4 regions of the Pseudoalteromonas sp. DL2-H2.2 genome follow, and region 1 is predicted to be linked to each of the others. Evidence: predicted binding sites of a transcription regulator. Region 1 holds the regulator's gene; each other region holds the start of a gene.
What was found. The regulator sigma-54, encoded in region 1, starts transcription at its own class of promoters, with help from an activator protein. The targets are predictions, from matches to a motif close to GTTGGCACGNNNNTNGNNT.
Positions count from the first base shown of each region.

Region 2: a site for sigma-54 is predicted at 1,633-1,651, ahead of L1285_RS09300 (BON domain-containing protein). Genes of this name have one in related genera too.
Region 3: a site for sigma-54 is predicted at 1,101-1,119, ahead of L1285_RS19545 (PA2169 family four-helix-bundle protein). Genes of this name have one in related genera too.
Region 4: a site for sigma-54 is predicted at 1,765-1,783, ahead of L1285_RS15310 (flagellar basal body rod protein FlgF). Genes of this name have one in related genera too.

Region 1 is NZ_JAKGBD010000002.1:635,668-638,792, forward strand. Features, by position in the region: gene lptB (LPS export ABC transporter ATP-binding protein) at 1-666, shown strand, start outside; gene L1285_RS05530 (RNA polymerase factor sigma-54) at 711-2,219, shown strand; gene hpf (ribosome hibernation promoting factor) at 2,245-2,532, shown strand; gene L1285_RS05540 (PTS sugar transporter subunit IIA) at 2,535-2,990, shown strand; gene rapZ (RNase adapter RapZ) at 3,003-3,125, shown strand, end outside.
Region 2 is NZ_JAKGBD010000004.1:259,525-262,649, forward strand. Features, by position in the region: gene L1285_RS09290 (alanine/glycine:cation symporter family protein) at 1-23, shown strand, start outside; gene L1285_RS09295 (outer membrane beta-barrel protein) at 392-967, opposite strand; gene L1285_RS09300 (BON domain-containing protein) at 1,033-1,596, opposite strand; gene L1285_RS09305 (TIGR03643 family protein) at 1,866-2,117, shown strand; gene L1285_RS09310 (cohesin domain-containing protein) at 2,132-2,773, opposite strand; gene L1285_RS09315 (dockerin type I domain-containing protein) at 2,835-3,125, opposite strand, start outside.
Region 3 is NZ_JAKGBD010000014.1:68,469-71,593, reverse strand. Features, by position in the region: gene L1285_RS19550 (mechanosensitive ion channel family protein) at 71-1,015, shown strand; gene L1285_RS19545 (PA2169 family four-helix-bundle protein) at 1,168-1,614, shown strand; gene L1285_RS19540 (DUF1328 family protein) at 1,685-1,855, shown strand; gene L1285_RS19535 (hypothetical protein) at 1,897-2,088, shown strand; gene L1285_RS19530 (S9 family peptidase) at 2,286-3,125, shown strand, end outside.
Region 4 is NZ_JAKGBD010000009.1:1,674-4,798, forward strand. Features, by position in the region: gene L1285_RS15300 (flagellar hook assembly protein FlgD) at 1-320, shown strand, start outside; gene flgE (flagellar hook protein FlgE) at 358-1,704, shown strand; gene L1285_RS15310 (flagellar basal body rod protein FlgF) at 1,820-2,584, shown strand; gene flgG (flagellar basal-body rod protein FlgG) at 2,603-3,125, shown strand, end outside.

The sequences.
Region 1 (3,125 bases):
AACGTTGAATTGAGCGTTGAGGCAGGCAGTATTGTTGGTCTGCTCGGCCCTAATGGCGCGGGTAAAACCACCACCTTTTACATGATTGTCGGCTTGGTGCCCAGTGATAAGGGTAGCATTCACATTGATGATCAAGACATTACCTTGCTGCCTATGCACAGTCGGGCAAGGTTAGGCATTGGTTACCTGCCTCAAGAATCCTCTATTTTTCGTAAACTGACCGTCTATCAGAACCTGATGGCCATCTTGGAAACCCGTAAGGAGCTCAATAAAGAGCAGCGAGAAGTCATCCTCAACGAGTTGTTAGATGAATTTAATATCCAACATATTCGGGATAGCCAGGGTATGGCTTTGTCGGGTGGTGAACGTCGCCGGGTAGAAATTGCACGCGCCCTTGCGGCAGATCCAAAATTTATCTTATTGGATGAGCCTTTCGCTGGCGTTGATCCCATTTCGGTGTTAGATATAAAGAAAATTATCGAACACTTAAAAAACCGCGGCATAGGCGTGCTGATCACCGACCACAATGTACGTGAAACGCTGGACGTCTGTGAGAAAGCTTATATAGTGTCACATGGTGAACTCATAGCAGCAGGCACCCCGGAGCATGTTCTTGCCGATCAAACCGTGCGGGATGTCTACCTAGGTGAGCAATTCAGGCTATAGTTATAAGATTAGAAGTAAATAACAAAAAGGATTGTTAGAGATACATGAGGCAATCGCTACAGCTGCGCATGGGGCAGCAACTGACAATGACACCACAGCTGCAACAGGCCATTCGCCTGTTACAGTTGAGTACGCTAGATCTCCAACAAGAAATCCAAGAAGCGCTTGATAGCAACCCTTTGTTGGAAGTGGAAGAAGGTGAGTCTGAATCACATGACAATGAAACTCAGTCCAAATCGGATACTGAGTTAGAACAACACACAACCAATGATAATGACAGCTTTGAGGACTCGGCTGTCAGTGACTACGAACAAGACAGCGATGCTGCATTAAACAAAGACACAGTCAGTGACGATCTGGCAATGGACGTCACCTGGGACGAGTACATCAGTGCCGCCCCGGCAAGCAGCTCTGGCCCGATGCCAGAAGATGAAACCATCTATCAGGGCAAAACCACTGAGACGCTGCAAGAATATATGATGTGGCAACTAGAGCTCACGCCTTTCAGCCCAACTGACAGAGCCATCGCTTTGGCGATAGTGGAAGCCGTTGATGATGCTGGCCTGCTGACAATCAGCTGTGAAGACATTGTCGAGAGCATGAATCAAGACAATGACGACGAACACATAGAACTGGACGAAGTTGAAGCCGTACTGAAACGGGTGCAATTATTCGATCCCGTTGGTATTGCTGCGCGCAGCTTGCAGGAATGCTTGTGTATCCAGCTCAACCAGTTTGATCGCAACACCCCCTGGCTCACTCAAACCAAAGAAATCCTGACTGAACACATTGATTTGCTGGCTAGCCGCGATTATCGCACTTTGATGAAAAAGACCAAGCTCAAAGAAGCGGATCTGAAAGAAGTAATGACCCTGATCCACAGCCTGAATCCGAAACCTGCTGCCAGCATAGTGCAAGAAGAAGCGGACTATGTGATCCCGGATGTGTCGGTGAAAAAGGTGAAAGGACGCTGGGTTGTTGAGCTCAACCCGGACTCAATGCCAAAAATCAGAGTGAACGATCACTACGCCGCTATGTCTCGCTCCGTCAAGTCGAGCACCGATAGCCAGTTTATTCGCTCGCACCTGCAAGAGGCAAAATGGTTCATCAAGAGCCTGGAAAGTCGTAACGAAACTTTATTAAAAGTTACTAATTGCATTGTGCAGCAACAACAGGCATTCTTTGAACATGGCCCCGAGGCAATGAAGCCGATGGTACTCAATGATGTGGCCGAAATGGTCGACATGCATGAGTCCACGATTTCACGTGTCACTACGCAAAAGTATATGCACACGCCACGCGGTATCTATGAGTTGAAGTATTTCTTCTCAAGCCATGTCAGCACTGAAAACGGAGGAGAATGCTCTTCGACTGCAATCAGAGCATTGATCAAAAAGCTAATTGCCGCTGAAAACACAGCTAAGCCATTAAGTGACAGCAAAATAGCGGATGTATTGGCAGATCAAGGGATCAAAGTGGCTAGACGTACAATTGCCAAATACCGAGAGTCTTTGGCTATCCCACCGTCGAATCAGCGTAAAAGCCTGATTTAGACGTAACTACAGAAGGAAAATGCTTATGCAACTAAATTTAACTGGTCGACATGTAGAAATCACCGATTCGTTAAGAGACTATGTAACAAACAAGTTTGCGAAGCTAGAAAGGCACTTTGATCACATCAATAATGTGCATGTTATCCTAGATGTCGAAAAGCTGATCCAAAAAGCAGAAGCCACACTACATGTGAACGGGGGAGAAATCTTTGCCTCAACCGAACACCGGGATATGTATGCCGCAATAGACGGACTTATCGACAAGCTTGATCGCCAGGTGATCAAGCATAAAGAGAAGCTAACTCGACACTAATCATGAAACTAAGCTCATTGATTTCACAGGACTGCAGCAAAGCTGCGGTCCTTTTTAATAGCAAAAAACGCATTCTAGAGTACATCAGTGAACTGGCTCACAGCCAGCTTCCTGACAGTAATGCCCATGATATCCTGGACGCTTTACTGAGCCGTGAAAAACTCGGTAGTACCGGCATAGGTAAAGGGATCGCGCTGCCACATGGCCGCCTGCCTGGCATAGATAAAGTGGTCGCCATGCTGCTGGTTAACCAACAAGGCATTGCCTTTGACGCCATCGACAATCAACCCGTCGACATTTTTGTGGCACTCATCGTACCCGAGGGAGAAAATCAACAACATTTGCAGACCTTGGCAACAATCGCTGATAAACTTAAAAACAAGGTGTTTTGTAAACGAATCAGACAAGCTCACAATGATCAGGAGTTATTTGCGATAATTGAAGAGTTTGACAACTAACGGAGAGTTTCAGTGCAGCTAATTATTGTCAGTGGTCGTTCCGGCTCGGGTAAATCAGTCGCCCTTCGCGTACTGGAAGACCTGGGCTATTACTGCGCAGATAATATCCCAGTTAACCTGCTACCAGCATTAGTA
Region 2 (3,125 bases), on a different contig from region 1:
GGGTGAGCCAAAAAAGAGATTAATTATCTCTTTTTTGGCGAACGCGAGACATGGACGTCGAGCCGGAAGCCCCCCACAAGGATGTGTGCCCACTCGTACCAGAGATTAAGTATCTCTTTTATGGCGAACGCGAGACATGGACGGGTGAGCCGAAAGCCCTCCGCAAGGAGGTTTGTCCACTCGTACCAGAGATTAATTATCTCTTTTTTGGCGAACTGTGGTGTAAAGTCAAGCTTTAGCTTGGTCTTTACGCAAGGTGAAATAGTGATACCGGCTCTGGGCCGGTATCTCCGTTATACAGCAGTTTAGCCTGACGTTTGGTTGCAGTAGCCGAGCTCATGCGGCCACTGCCACGCTTTGGAACTGCTGTGCAGTGCGTTTCTCAGTCATTTTAAAATTGATACTCTACCGAGACCGAGGCCACATCCATATCCGGTTCAATGTTTTTTTCCAGCTCATAGCGTACGTATTCCAGACGCAGATTGACGTTGTCGCTGACATGAAACGTTGCACCCGCACCATATAGCCAGTCGCCCCCTTCGAGCTCAGAGGTTATCCGGCCAATAGCCGGGATGTCGGTATAGAGCTCAGCGTCCCACTCCAGCCAGCCGCCTTTGGCGTACAAAGAAAAGTATTCATTAATAGGAGCCGACAAGAGGGTAGACAAAGAGACGCCGTCTATTTCCGCGCTGCTGTCTATGTCACTGGCTTCATCAAAGTTTTCGTATGCCAGCTCAAAGCTCCAGTATGGATTGATTTTCGTACCTACATAGGCCTTGAGCATGGAAGCATCTTCATCAAACGAGGTGTCATTTTCTCTGTCTTCCCACTGAAAAGAGTATTGGCCATAACCCAGGCCGGTGTAGATCTTGTAGCTGTCCGGATCGGATGTGGTCTCTGCTTGTGCCATCGTTGCTGTCATACCACACAGTGCAAGTAACGTCGTTGCAATAGAAAAGCGTTTCATAATTGATCCCTCTTTATTCAATCTGTTTGTTTAAAGCGTTAAAACGGGGTTATCTGCAAAGACTGTTATGCGTCTTTATCCAGAGTCAGGCGAGACTTGACCGATTTTACATCGTCGGCATTTTTGGCAATTTGCACTGCAAGCTGGCGCTCGGCGTCGGTATCTACATCCCCTGAGAGGGTCACGACACCGCGCTCGACATCGACGTCAATGTCGGTGCCATCGATGTCAGAATCAAATAAAAATCGTGACTTGATCACTGTGGCAATTTTGGCATCGGTAAAGGTGCTGGTTTCTGCCTGGTGTTGGCCCGACGTCTTGTCATCAGACATATCGACAACCGTTAGTTCATTCTCTATGTTTTTAACTCCGTCAATGCCCAGCACCAGCTCTTGAGCAAGTTTTTTGTCAACGGCATGTTCAACTTCACCGGTCAAAATGACCGTGCCATTTTTTACATCTGTATTGATATCGAAGTTGTTCAATTCACCATTAAATAACAGGGTGGCTTCTGCTTTGCCGTCAATCCAGGCATCACTGGCTTCTTTTTCCCAGTTATTGTCAGCGGCAAAGGCAGAACTGGCCATTAAAGAGGTAGTTAGCAAAGAGATAAACAGTGTCTTTTTCATATTTCGACTCCTTAAAAATTAGATTCGATATAGATAGAGCAATATATTTGCCAATTTTAAGGTGTTGATTTTTATTGGTTATATTTTTTAGGCTATAAAAGAGTGAAAAATTTTTATGTAAAATATCAATGACTTTGTAATTTTTACTCTCTTCTATAGAAAAAGTTTAAAACTCTCAGGTTCATCACTAAATACGAATCAACCCACTAAACCGCGCGGCTTTTTGTCTCGTACTGTTACCGGGTAGAAACGCAAGATAAGAGCACATAATGCAGTTAACGAGTGATGAGCAGTCGAGGGTCATTGAGATGGCCTGGGAAGACAGAACGCCGTTTGAGGCCATTGAGCAGCAATTCGGATTAAACGAATCAGCATTGATCCGACTAATGCGCACTCACCTTAAGCCTGCCAGCTTTCGACTGTGGCGCAAGCGGGTGAGTGGTCGGGCAACCAAGCACGGTAAGATACGACCGGCTGAGGTGTCCAGAGGTTATTGCCCGACACAGTATAAGCATCGCTAAGCAGAGCGCATAATTTAAGCAGGCTGGCTATCAGGCGTGGTAGCTGGGCGTCTGCGGATAAAAAAGGCACTCAGAATGCTCAGTAGCAACACTATTGCTAAGCCGAACGCCCACAATGGGATGCTTGAGCGCGGTGCGCTTTGCACCTGATAACTGGCATTAAAGCTCAGGCTTAAAGGCGCCTGGGCTGCGTAAGTGTATTTTTCGCCGTTTCGGGTGCCAAATTCTGCAACCTGAATAGACACCTCGGTTTCACTGGTATTGGCTGGAGCATTGAAGTACAGCCGGGCAAGGCGACCGCTACCGGCAGCACTTTGTGCCGGTGCGACCTGGCTTGCAATATACTGGATCTGTCCTGATTGCAGGTCCGCTTGGTTACGCAGGGTGTAAAGGTGTTTCTTATTGAGAAAGTCACCCTGTTCCAGCTGCGTGCCCTTGGCTTTAGCATCCTGATCAATAAGGGTGACAGATTTGGCGTCGTAGCTTAGGGTCAGCTGTACGCCGTAGACCTTAGGCAGGTTTTCCACCATCACATCTACATAAAATTCGCTGCCGGTTTTGATTTGCGGGTTAGACGTTTCAAGGTAAATACGCCCTTGCTTTGCAAAAGCGCTCAAGCTCACCAGCAACGCCGCAATACACACCATATAGTTCATCTTGTTGTTCCTTAAAATTATTGTAAAGGGGTTAGCGTTAAACCCTAACCCCATGTATTAGTTACCAGCTTTGTGGTCCTTGCTTACCAAAGTTGGCACCCAGTAAAGTGAGATCCTGCAGGTTGATTGCGCCGTCGCGGTTAAAGTCGGCGGCCATCACATAGCCATTTTGTTCGCCTTCAACTGAGCGATAAGCTCCCAGCAATAGCGTCAGGTCGGCAATGTCGATTTGGTTGTCGCCATTGCTGTCACCACCCACCAGGTTTATCTGACCAAAGTCAATATCGGCCTGACCCGCTGCCAGGTTGACCTGCTTTTCGGCCGTGAGATACCCAGGTGCACTTAGCGTCAT
Region 3 (3,125 bases), on a different contig from region 1:
ATTGAAATTAAATACATCGCTCAATGGCACGCTCCCTGCTGCTATCACCAGATACAAATAAGGAGGCGTTATGTCATTTACATTTACCCCACAAGACTTCTGGTCGCTGATCAACGAAAAGCTCGTCCACTGGGCCGAACTGACGATTAAGAATTTGCCCAACCTGGTCATTGCAACACTCATTTTTATTGTGTTTGTGATTCTGTCTAAATTCCTTGCGCGCTGGCTGCTGACCTTGCTCAAACGCTTGTTTGAGTCAAACCAGATAGCCGGACTGATTGCGGGGATCTGTCGTGTGATCCTGGTTGCGATCGGGTTTTTCTTTGCCCTGGATATTATGGGGCTGTCAAAAGCGGTGGCGTCACTACTTGCCGGTGCCGGCATCATAGGCCTGGCAGTCGGTTTTGCCTTTCAGGATATGACCGAAAACATGATAGCCGGAGTTGTAATGGGTATTCGAAAACCATTTCGGGTTGGCGATGTGGTGGAAGCCGGCGACACCTTCGGCACCGTCCGCCGAATTAACCTGCGCAATACTTTAATTGAGAACTTTTATGGTCAGCTGGCCATAGTGCCCAACAAGATCCTGTTTAAAAATGAATTGATCAACTACTCCCGCCTGGCCACCCGACGAATAGAAATAGAAGTAGGGATCTCTTATGCCGATGATATCGAGCAGGCCGAATCTGTGATAGTGGAGGCCATAAACGAGCTGGATGGCGTCATAAAACAACACGAAACCGATGTGTATGCCTGCGGGTTTGGTGACAGCTCTGTCAATCTGCTGGTGTGGTTCTGGATTGACTATCCCGGTGAGATTGGCTTTATGCAGATGCGCCACAAAGCCATTATTGCAATTCACAGAACCCTGGAAGAAAACGACATTCTTATTCCCTTTCCTATTCGTACGCTGGATTTTAATGCCAAAGGCGGTGCTAACCTGGAGGACATGCAAATCAATATGCGCCAGCGTACACACAAACCGCAAGGTGAGAAAGAAGTACAGAGTCGTTAAGCGTAAAAGTTACAGACTCAAGGTAAAGCTTGCATCGTCCGTTTAATCAAAGAAGCATAAATATATGATATTAAACGAATTTAAAGCTGGCACGGGCAATGCATTAGTCTAAGCAACAAACAAACTTAAGCAATCAAGTAAGGAGTTAAACGATGACACATTCGAACTACGATATGGAACCGTTGAAGGAATTAGTCAAGGTGCTCAATGGTGGCATGGAGTTTTACAAAGACGCCAAAGACAAAGTAGACGATGAGCGCATCAGTGCCATTTTCAACACCATGATCACTGAAAAGGTTCAGGCTATCTCGAAGTTGCAAACCTACGCGCTGATTGATGAAGGCGAGCACGAGACTGACTCTGACATGCTGGTTACGTTGCGTGAGCATTACACTAAGGTGCTGGGTGTATTGAGTACTGACAAAACACACACCTACATATCTCAGCTGGAAGAAGTAGAGGACAAGGTGCTAGATAAAGTGGCCGATGCGCTGGAGCAACAATTACCACCTCAGTGTGTTCAGGACTTAAGACAAGTTCAGGTCCGCATGCAGGCTTGCCATGACGAAATGAAAGCACTTCAGGAATTGACCGCCTAGTTGTACAGGTCACATCACTGACTTAGCAGGGCTGTTGCCCTGCTTAACAAAACACCGACAGGAGGTTCACATGTTACGTTGGTCACTTGGATTTTTAGTACTTGCACTGATCAGTGCCATCTTAGGCTTTGGGGGCATCGCCGGTGCCGCAGCAGGCATAGCACAAATACTGTTCTTTGTGTTTATTGCGCTGGTTTTGCTGTCGTTTGTGCTGCCTGTGATTAAAAAGCCAAACGCTTAGCAGCCGCAAGTAACCTCATTGAATTGATTAAGGAGCACATTATGAACCACATTATTACTGCACTACAAGCCACTTTATTTATCACCATTTTAGGTCTGGCTGGTTGTTCTGACGGCCCGGCAGAAAATGCAGGCGAGCGCGTAGACGAGGCCATCACTGATGTACAGAACAAGGCTGAAGACCTGTGCGAAGAAGCCAAAGAAAACCTTAATGCAGAAAACGAAAACTGCTAACAGAGGGCATGCCAGCTCAACACTGAGCTGGCCCTTTCGTTTACCTTTATTTACTCGCTAACCCCCGCTTGTCTCAGCCTTTTTGTACTTTTGTTTCGAATGTGATTACAATCCCACAACAATTAAGTTAAACACATTTTGGGCCTAGCTCGCTTCACTAATAAACGGGTCACACCCGAATGTCACAAAGGACAGACATGAGAACAATAAAACTAAGCGCTCTTGCCGGAGCTGTTTTACTGGCCAGCGCATGCAGCCAGACGACACCTACACAAAACACAGACACTCAGGCTAGCCAACAACAGGTTCAGCCACCCGTTGCAAAAAAAATACCTCATGTAACCGAGATCCACGGTTACAAACTGGTCGACAATTATCACTGGCTGCGGGATGACACGCGCAGTTCAACTGAGGTGCTGTCTCACCTGGAGCAGGAAAACCGTTACGCCGATGCAAAGCTGGCGCCGATTGATACGCTGCGCACAACGCTGTTTGAAGAAATAAAAAATAAAATCGCCAAAGACGATCGCAGCGTACCGTTAAAACGCGGTGATTATTATTACTTCAGTGAAGTGAAGGGCAGCCAGGAATACCGTGCTTACTATCGCAGCCAACACGCCGATGGCAGTGATGCCACAGAGATTTTTAACGCCAATGAGCGCGCCGAAGGTCAGTCATATTATGGCCTGGGCGCACTGAGTGTGAGTCCGGATGGTAAACTCATGGCGTTTGCGGAAGATACCCTCAGCCGCCGTATCTACACAATCAGCGTGAAAAACCTGGAAACCGGTGAAATCTACACAGACAAGCTCGAAGGCGCAGCACAAAGCATTGAATGGGGCAATGACAATCGCAGCATTTACTATATCAAAAAAGACCCGGTCACTTTGCTCGGTTTTCAGGTCTTTCGCCATGTATTAGGTGAGGACCAGTCAAAAGATGAACTGGTTTACGAAGAAAAAGATAATACTTACTACACTTACCTGACCAAAAGCAAAGACGGCAGTGAGGTCTACATTGTTCACCATGCGACTGAG
Region 4 (3,125 bases), on a different contig from region 1:
TCATTGTCACCGAACCTGTAGAGAAACTGACGGTCAGTATCCTCAATGATAAAAACGAGCTGGTAAGAACAATTGACCTTAAAGATCAAAATCCCGGCGCAGTTCGCTTTGACTGGGATGGTAAAAGCACCGATGGTGAAATGTTACCGCCTGGAGATTATACAATAAAGGCTGAGGGCTCTGTAAACGGCAAGTTTACAGCCTTGCCTACAGCGACTTTCAGAAACATTGAAAGCGTCAACGTCAATGGTGCAAGCGGCATCGTTATTAACACTAAAGCGGGTGCCGTGCGGCTTACTGACGTCGCGGAATTAGCCTAATTAAAAAGATTTAACCTTAATAGCAAGAGGTGAGAGTATGAGTTTCAATATTGCATTAACTGGTTTAGCTGCGGCTCAGAAAGACCTGGATACCACAGCTAACAACATTGCCAACGTGAATACGACAGGCTTTAAAGAATCGCGTGCTGAATTTGCATCTGTGTATGCATCTTCCGTATTTAGCGCCGGTAAGACAAAAAATGGTGACGGTGTACAAACCACTATGGTTGCGCAGCAATTTCACCAGGGGTCTTTGAACTTTACTCAAAACTCGCTGGACCTTGCGATAACTGGTGAAGGCTACTTTGCGATGAGTGAAGATTTGGGTAGCCAGGATTATACATTCACCCGTGCAGGTGCATTTAAGCTGAACAAGGATAATTTTATTGTTGATGCAAATGGTAATTTTCTTCAGGGTTTCCCAGTTGACCCAAGTACGGGTGATACAACATCAGTGAGCTTAAGCACATCGTCACCATTGCAGATACCTGACGCGTCAGGCTCTCCGCGTGCAACGACAAATGTTTATTCATCATTTAACTTAGACTCAACAGCGACGGCACCAACCGTTCCATTCGCTCCAGATACAACGGCATCTTATAATAGCTCGACGTCAACGACAGTGTATGACTCATTAGGAGAGCCACACACTTTACAGCTCTTCTTCCGTAAAGAAGACCCAACAACTAACCCAAATGAGTGGCAAGTTTATGCGACACTTGGGGGAAAATCATTTGACTCCGGTGGTAATGAAATTATTCCACCTGCAGCAATAACGCCAATCACAGAATTTGAGTTTAATGCGCAAGGTTTCCCCGATACTACAGGAGGAGCTCCGAATGCAGGCACAACTTTTAATCCACTCAATTTAACCGCAGGTAATATATCTGGGTTGTTAACTAACGGCGCGACGTTTCCGTCTGATATTCAATTAAATTGGCGTGATGAAGCGAATACATCTAATAAATTACCAACACAGTTTGCCAGCCGTTTTGAGGTCAAAGCGCTTGAACAGGACGGTGCAACAACAGGCAGGCTAGCGGGTATCGATATTGGGTCAGATGGCAAAATTGTTGCCTCATACAGTAACGGGGATTCGACCTTCCTGGGGCAAGTTGCCATGGTGCGGTTTTCAAACTCACAAGGTTTGACAGAAGCTGGTAACACGGGATGGAAAAAGAGTTTAACATCGGGTGAGCCGATCGCGGGTGAACCAGGTTCGGGTACATTGGGCACCATCAACTCCTCTGCTCTGGAGCAGTCGAACGTAAACTTGACGAACGAGCTGGTTGATCTGATCAGCGCACAGCGAAACTTCCAGGCAAACTCACGGGCACTGGAAGTCAACTCAACACTTCAACAGAACATTCTGCAGATCCGATAATCACCTTTATTATCTCACAAGGCCGCTCCAAAGCGGCCTTTTCATTTTCTTGACGATCATCTTGGCATCTATATTGCTTTATACAGTATAGATTGAACAATTTTAGGTCGTTCCCATGGATAAAATGCTGTATGTCGCCATGTCAGGCGCCAAGCAAAACCTGGTTGGTGTCGGGCTGAAGGCAAATAACCTGGCCAACGCCAATACTACTGGTTTTAAAGCCGACTTTGCACAGGCCCGCTCAATGCAGGCATTTGGTGAAGGGCTGCCCACCCGCGTATTTGCGATGCAGGAGCGCCCGGGAACCATGATGACGAGTGGCGCCATTACTGAAACGGGTCGGGAGCTGGATATTGCGGTGGATGAAAAATCCTGGATAAGCGTTGTAGATGCCGCAGGCGAAGAGGCCTATACCAAGGTTGGTACCCTCAATATCACCTCAGATGGGGCGCTGGTCACTAGCCATGGTCGTCAATTAATTGGCGAAGGTGGGCCCATTATACTGCCGCTGCCGGTAGAAAAGGTAGTCTTCAGTGACGATGGCTCTATTCAGGTTCGCCCGCAGGGTGCGCCAGCCAACTTTTTGGAAGTGGTAGACCGATTAAAGATTATTAACGCAGATAATAGCAAACTTGAGAAAGGCAATGATGGTTTGTTCAGACCAAAGGAAGAGCTGCTTGAAGATGGCGTGTGTGGGTTTTGTGAAATTTCTCCAACTGCCAAAGTAATGAGCGGCTATCTGGAAATGTCCAACGTGAATCCGGTTCACGAAATGGTAGACATGGTAAACCTTCAGCGTCAGTTTGAAATGCAGATTAAACTGATGAAAACCGCTGAAGAAATTGATGAGCGACACACTTCGCTCCTGCGTATCGTTTAAGAGAGTGAGGTATAGATTATGAACCCAGCATTATGGATCAGTAAAACCGGCCTAGATGCCCAGCAAACTGATATTTCGGTGATTTCGAATAACCTGGCGAATGCCAGCACCGTCGGCTATAAGAAAAGCCGCGCGATATTTGAAGACTTACTCTATCAGAATATTAATCAGCCAGGTGGCCGCTCCTCTCAGGATACAGAGCTACCATCAGGCTTGATGTTAGGTGCGGGTGCCAAAGTGGTCGCAAACCAGAAAAACTTCTCGCAAGGCAATATGCTGAGCACAGAAAACTCACTGGACTGGATGGTTCAGGGGCCTGGTTTTTTTGAAATTCAGATGCCCGATGGCACCATCGCCTACACACGCAACGGCCAGTTTACCACAGATGAAGAAGGCCGAATTGTCACCTCTGGCGCGGGCTTCCCGGTGCAGCCTGAGATGAACGTTCCGGACAATGCCAACTCCATTACTATTTCTCAGGATGGTGAGGTGTCAGTCAGTATCCAGGGCGAAGCCGCTAATACGGTCATAGGTCAGCTGG